DNA from 3 places in the Janthinobacterium sp. 17J80-10 genome. Region 1 is predicted to be linked to each of the others. Evidence: predicted binding sites of a transcription regulator. Region 1 holds the regulator's gene; each other region holds the start of a gene.
What was found. The regulator HrcA, encoded in region 1, represses chaperone genes, less so after heat shock. The targets are predictions, from matches to a motif close to TTAGCACTCNNNNNNNNNGAGTGCTAA.

Region 1 (2,266 bases):
TTCGTCCATCAGGGGATTCTTTGAGGCGCACCCGATCAGGGCGCTTGCCGCGACCAGGCACAATGCGCGGGACAAGGCTGAGGCGGAGGGCATTACGGAAAACGGCAGGCGCATAAATATAGAGTCGTGATCGATTCGGGAAATTTTTGCAAAAACACTATATGATAAAGCAGTTCTCACCTTCCAACCATAAACATGCCGAACAATCCTTCCGACTTGAAAGCCAGCGGCTTGAAAGCCACTTTGCCGCGCCTGAAAATTCTGGAAATTTTCCAGAACAGCACGGTGCGCCATCTGAGTGCGGAAGACGTCTACAAGGTTCTCCTGGCCGATAACATGGATGTCGGCCTGGCAACCGTCTACCGCGTCCTGACCCAGTTTGAGCAGGCCGGACTTTTGCATCGCAATCATTTTGAAACCGGCAAGGCGGTCTTCGAGCTGAATGCGGGCTCGCACCATGATCACCTGGTTTGCCTGGATTGCGGCCTGGTCGAGGAATTCTTTGACGAGGAAATCGAGCAGCGGCAGCAGAAAATTGCCGCCGAGCGCGGTTTCAAGATTGCCGAGCATGCGCTGGCGCTGTATGGCCATTGCACCAAGGAGAGTTGCCCGCATCGCGGGCGATAGTGAATCAATGTTGGCTGAGCGCGTTCGACAGCAGCTTGGCCGTGATGTCGACGATCGGGATCACCCGTTCGTAGGCCATGCGCGTGGGGCCGATCACGCCCAGCGTGCCGATGACCTTGCCATTGGCTTCGTAGGGCGCTGTCACCACGCTCATTTCCTCCATCGGCACCAGTTGCGATTCGCCGCCGATGAAGATCTGCACGCCCGTGGCATTGCTGGAGATATCCAGCAATTGCATCAACCCGGTCTTTTGCTCGAACACGTCAAACAGCTTGCGCAGCGACACCATGTTGGACGACAGGTCCGACACCGACAGCAGGTTGCGTTCGCCCGAGATCACCACGTCTTCGCCTGTATCGGCCATGGCATCGCTGCCGGCTTCCACCGCCGCCTGCATCAGGGCGGTCATGTCGTCGCGCAGCTGGCGCAGTTCGCCCTTGAGGCGCAGGCGCACATCGTCGAAACTCATGCCGCCATAATGCTGGTTGATGTAGTTGGCCGCATGTGTCAGTTGCGAAGGGGTGTAATCGACCTCGGTCAGCAGCAGGCGGTTTTGCACCTCGCCATTGGGAGCCACGATTACCAGCAGGATGCGTTTTTCCGACAGGCGCAAGAAATCGATTTGCTGGAATACCGATTCATGGCGCGGCGTCAGCACCACCCCGGCGAATCGCGACAGCGACGACAGGATCTGCGCCGCGTTGGCCATCAGCTTTTGCTGGGAATGGCTTTGCAGGCGCGACTGCATCTGGGATTCCAGGCCCGACTCGTCGATGGTTTGCACGGTCAGGAGGGTGTCGACAAACACCCGGTAGCCGCGCGGCGTCGGCACCCGGCCTGCAGATGTATGGGGACTGGCGACAAAACCCATTTCTTCCAGGTCTGCCATGATGTTGCGGATGGTGGCCGGCGACAGCTCCAGTCCGGAAATCTTTGACAACGCGCGTGAACCGACAGGCTGGCCATCCGCTATATAGCGTTCCACCAGGGCTTTCAACAGCGTTCGTGCTCGGTTATCAAGTTGCATGGAAGTATTTTAACCAGCGCTTTTTCGCCAGGCTAGAGTCTGATTGGCATGATTGTGGTATTTCGGAGGGCTTTCCGGTAAACCGCTTCATGTTACGGTAAATGGGTTCTTGTCTGGCATCTTTCAAGACTTGCCATAAATATGGTCTAATCCGCATCATGCCTTATAACAAGTTCTTATCTTCGGCGGTCAAGACTATCGCCATCGTCGGCAAGCCCATGGCGGCCGGCATCGGTGATTCCTTGACTGAAATTGCCAATTTTCTGACCAATGTCGGACATAAAGTCGTGTTCGAGGCAGAAACCGCGCGCAATATCGCCGTCGATAATGCCATCGCACTTACTCCTGAGCAAATCGGACAGCAAGCCGATGCCGCGATCGTGGTCGGCGGCGATGGCACCATGCTTGGCATCGCCCGGCAACTGGCGCCGTACAATGTTCCGTTAATCGGCATTAACCAGGGGCGCCTCGGTTTCATGACCGATATTCCGGTCGACCGCATGATGCCTGTCCTGGAAGACATGCTTGCAGGAAAAATTGAATCCGAACAGCGCAGCTTGCTGGAAGGCGAGGTGGTGCGTGGCGATGCCATCATTTTCACCGGCCTGGCCT
Region 2 (2,266 bases), 270 kb from region 1:
CCTGGCGCCATATCCGTGCCCCGCGCGGCGGCTTCCTGCTGAATGTGGCGGTGATTGCCATCGCCCTGATGCTGCCCTTCGCCGGCCTGACGCTGCTGGAAAACATCCGGCCGGTGTCCCAGCAACTGGTGGTGGAACCGGAAATCAGCCTGTTCCTGAAAGCCGATACCCCGCGCGAACAGGCGAACGCGCTGGCTGCGCCGATCAGGCGGGCGCTGAAGGAAGCCGATCTGCAAGGCAATCTGGAATTCATCCCGCGCGAAAAAGCCCTGAACACCCTCGATGCTCGCACCGGCGTGGCAGCCGCAGTGGAGGCGCTGGGCGCCAACCCGCTGCCGGACGCCTATGTGCTGAAACTATCGGGACTCGATAACGTCGCCCAGGCAGCGCGCACGGATGCCCTGGTGACCCGCCTGCAAGCCTTGCAAGGCGTCGACCACGTGCAACTGGATTCGGCCTGGGTCAAGCGCCTGGCCGCAGTCATGCAAGTATTGCAACTGGCGCTCTTGTTGCTGGCCATTACACTGGGGACAGTGGTGGTGGCAGTCGTTTTCAACACGATCCGCCTGCAAGTCCTCCACCAGAGCGAAGAAATCGTCCTGAGCAAGCTGGTGGGTGCGTCCAATGCTTTCGTATGCCGGCCGTTCTATTACGCTGGCGCATTCCTGGGCTTGATCGCCGGCATGGTTGCCCTGGGCCTGGTTACCCTGGGCTTGTACCCCCTCAACCAGGCTCTTGCCGATGTGGTGCAGCTTTATGGCTCGCAATTCCGCCTGGCGCCCCTGAGCGCCCAAGTCTGGCTTGGCTTGCTGTGTGCGAGCGCTGCCTTGGGCTGGATCGGCGCCCTGCTGTCGGTGAAGCGTTCGATCGGACGCCTCGCCTAGCCGGGACGCGGCCTAATTTTCTTTACTTTCTGCAACTTTTCCGGCTTTTTCGACGCGATTGCATACGGCGAGTGAATTAACGCTGGGAAATTAATAGCCTAGCACTATTATTTCATCCCAATTTGACTATTAGCACTCACCAACAGAGAGTGCTAATATATGGTTTATCTATTCCTGCATGCACAGGCAAACCCTGAAAAAAGGAATCAAGGAGAAGGAATGAACGCACGATCTGCACAGTCCGCACTGGTACCTGCCGCCAACAATCTGGTGGCACTCGGCTTTCCCGGCAATCTGGGCAATATCGAGTCTTATATCTCGGCAGTCAACCGCCTGCCGATGCTGTCGCACGAAGAAGAAATCTCGCTCGCAAAAAAGCTGCGCGAGCAAAACGACCTCGCTGCGGCGCAATCGCTGATCCTGTCGCATTTGCGCCTGGTGGTTTCCATCGCGCGCGGCTACCTCGGCTATGGCTTGCCGCATGCCGACCTGATCCAGGAAGGCAATATCGGCCTGATGAAGGCTGTCAAACGGTTCGACCCGGACCAGGGCGTGCGCCTGGTGTCGTACGCCATGCACTGGATCAAGGCAGAAATCCACGAATACATCCTGAAGAACTGGCGCCTGGTCAAAGTGGCCACCACCAAGGCCCAGCGCAAGCTGTTCTTCAACCTGCGCAGCCACAAGGAAGGCCTGGACGCCATGACGCCGGCGCAGGTCGACGCCCTCGCCAAGACCCTGGATGTGAAGCGCGAAGAAGTCATCGAGATGGAAACCCGCCTGTCGGGCCGCGACATCGCCCTCGAAGCGCCAACCGATGAAGATGACGACGGCAAGTTCGCGCCAATCGCTTATCTATCGTCGGAAGCGCAGGAGCCCACCCGCGTGCTGGAGGCGCAGCAGTACGACCGCCTGCAAAGCGAAGGCCTGGAAGCTGCGCTTGGCAAGCTCGATGCCCGTTCGCGCCGCATCGTCGAGGCACGCTGGCTGGCCAGCGACGATGGTTCCGGCGCCACCCTGCACGAACTGGCCGACGAGTTCGGCGTTTCGGCCGAGCGCATCCGCCAGATCGAGGCGGTGGCATTAAAAAAGATGAAAGGTGCGCTGGCCGAATTCGCCTGAAGCAGCCGTGCTCCATAAAAAAGGCGCTCGTTCGAGCGCCTTTTTTGTTGTCCGTTTTTTTTGTCCGCTACGCCGTTTGACCAGCGCACCCGGTTTACTTCCCCGCCAAAAGTATCTTCAGGTCATGCGCGATCGGCTCGGCACCCTGACCATGGCGGATGAACAGGCGAATGCGCCCCTGCGGGTCGAACACGTAGCTGCCGGCGGTGTGATCCATCGTATAGCTGCCGGCTTCCTTGCCCGGCACCTTCTGGTAAAAC
Region 3 (2,266 bases), 300 kb from region 1:
TCTTGTCGAACAGCAGGATGAACGGGCTTTCCAGCAGGACGGTTTGCTTTTCCGGATTGTTGATGAAGTACGGCGACAGGTAGCCGCGGTCGAACTGCATGCCTTCGACGATGTCGAGTTCGTCGTTCAGGGACTTGCCGTCTTCAACCGTGATGACGCCTTCCTTGCCGACTTTTTCCATGGCTTCAGCGATGCGCTCGCCGATCGAGGAATCGCTGTTGGCCGAGATCGAGCCGACCTGGGCGATTTCCTTGGTGGTGGTGCAAGGCTTGGAGATGTTCTTCAGTTCAGCGACGACGGCAGTCACTGCCTTGTCGATGCCGCGCTTCAGGTCCATCGGGTTCATGCCGGCGGCAACGTATTTCATGCCTTCGCGCACGATGGCTTGTGCCAGCACGGTTGCGGTGGTGGTGCCGTCACCGGCGTTGTCGGAAGTCTTGGAAGCGACTTCCTTGACCATTTGCGCGCCCATGTTCATGAGCTTGTCTTTGAGTTCGATTTCTTTCGCGACCGAGACACCGTCCTTGGTCACGGTCGGGGCGCCGAACGAGCGCTCCAGCACGACATTGCGGCCTTTCGGGCCCAGGGTAACCTTGACTGCGTTGGCGAGGATATTTACGCCTTCAACCATCTTGTGACGGGCGGAATCGCCGAATACTACGTCTTTAGCTGCCATGTTGTAACTCCTTAATTGGGAAATTCGTATGAGGCCAGATTACTTTTGGACGATCGCCATGATGTCTTCTTCGCGCATCACCAGCAGTTCCTCGCCGGCAACCTTGACGGCCTGGCCGGAATACTTGCCGAACAGGACGCGGTCACCGACCTTGACGTCGAGCGGGCGGACCTTGCCGTCGTCCAGGATCTTGCCATTGCCAACGGCCAGCACTTCACCCTGATCCGGCTTTTCTGCAGCGGCTTCAGGAAGGACGATGCCGGATGCGGTTTTGGTTTCCTGATCCAGACGCTTGACGATGACGCGATCGTGCAAAGGACGAAGGTTCATACAAACTCCTTAAAATTCAATAGGTTGTGATAATTTTCCGCAGGCATGCCACAAACCGTGAAGTTCACGATGCAGCCTGCGCGACGCAAAAGTTGGAAGGCCAGGGAAGCGTTGTTAGCACTCTCCCCTAACGAGTGCTAAGTATATGGGCGAGGTGTGCTTTTTTCAAGTCAAGAGTGGCGGATTATTCCAGTCGAGAGTCGCTTAACTCTTAACAATAACGCTGGAGCGCTCGCTTTGAATCCCGGTAGACTGGGTGCGAATACAATCCTGTTGGGATATCATGGCGGCCGTGCCTTGGCAGTTCGGCGTGCTTGCTGCGGCATATTTTATTTCTCAGGAGGAACGACCTCCCCCCAAAGACGGGAATAATGCTCGGGACGGCCCGGCTCTTTCAAAAGGAGGGCCGCAATGGCTTGGATTTGGTTGGTGGTTGCCGGGATATTTGAAATCGTTTGGGCGTATGCCATGAAGCAGTCAAACGGCTTTACGCGACTTGTTCCTTCCGTCGTGACCGTGGTCATGATGATCGCCAGTGTCGTTTTGCTATCGTTTTCGATGCGCACACTTCCCCTTGGCACCGCCTATACCGTCTGGACCGGCATTGGCGCGCTCGGCGCATTTGTGGTGGGCGTGGTCGCGCTTGGCGAACCGTTGACCATGACCCGCGTGGCCGCTGCGGCGCTGATTGTGTGCGGCCTCGTATTGATGAAACTTTCCACTACCGGCTAGCGCCGCAGTATCCCGCGCGCCGCCGCGACGATCTGGCTGGACATGGCTTCCATGCGCGGGGACTGGACCTTCCAGGCATGCCAGTAGAGCGCGACATCGGTTGGATGCCGGGGCGCCAGGTCGACCAGGGGATCTTTCTCTGCGCCTGCGGCGGCAAGCAGCCATTCCGGTACCATCGCATAGCCCAGGCCGTGGCGCACGGCAGCGAAATGGGCTTCGATGCCGGGCACATAATGGCAGGGATAGGCGCCTTCGGGCAAGCCCAGGCGCGACAGCAGAAAGCTGGACTGCAGGGTATCCTTGCGCGTATAAGCCACTACCGGCGCGCGCCGCGCAGCGTCGCGCGTCAATCCCTTGGGCAGCCAGCGCTGGCGAAACGATGCGCTCGCCATCAGCCGGTAGCGCATCGTGCCGAGCAGTTCGGCGCCGCAGCCGCGCATCGGCCGCGCCACGGTGCTGACGCACCCGGCCACCATCCCTGTTTCCAGCAATTCATAGGTATGGTCCTGGTCTTCGACGATCAGTTCG

Region 2: rpoH (RNA polymerase sigma factor RpoH) is a predicted target of HrcA. The motif match lies at 1,014-1,040, and genes of this name have one in related genera.
Region 3: groES (co-chaperone GroES) is a predicted target of HrcA. The motif match lies at 1,121-1,147, and genes of this name have one in related genera.

The regions. Positions count from the first base shown of each region.
Region 1 is NZ_CP035311.1:1,121,069-1,123,334, forward strand. It holds gene EKL02_RS05045 (outer membrane protein assembly factor BamE) at 1-93, opposite strand, end outside; gene fur (ferric iron uptake transcriptional regulator) at 196-627, shown strand; gene hrcA (heat-inducible transcriptional repressor HrcA) at 632-1,654, opposite strand; gene EKL02_RS05060 (NAD kinase) at 1,813-2,266, shown strand, end outside.
Region 2 is NZ_CP035311.1:849,399-851,664, reverse strand. It holds gene EKL02_RS03775 (permease-like cell division protein FtsX) at 1-884, shown strand, start outside; gene rpoH (RNA polymerase sigma factor RpoH) at 1,104-2,006, shown strand; gene EKL02_RS03765 (SCO family protein) at 2,101-2,266, opposite strand, start outside.
Region 3 is NZ_CP035311.1:1,421,143-1,423,408, forward strand. It holds gene groL (chaperonin GroEL) at 1-676, opposite strand, end outside; gene groES (co-chaperone GroES) at 716-1,006, opposite strand; gene EKL02_RS06445 (multidrug efflux SMR transporter) at 1,418-1,738, shown strand; gene EKL02_RS06450 (HTH-type transcriptional regulator ArgP) at 1,735-2,266, opposite strand, start outside.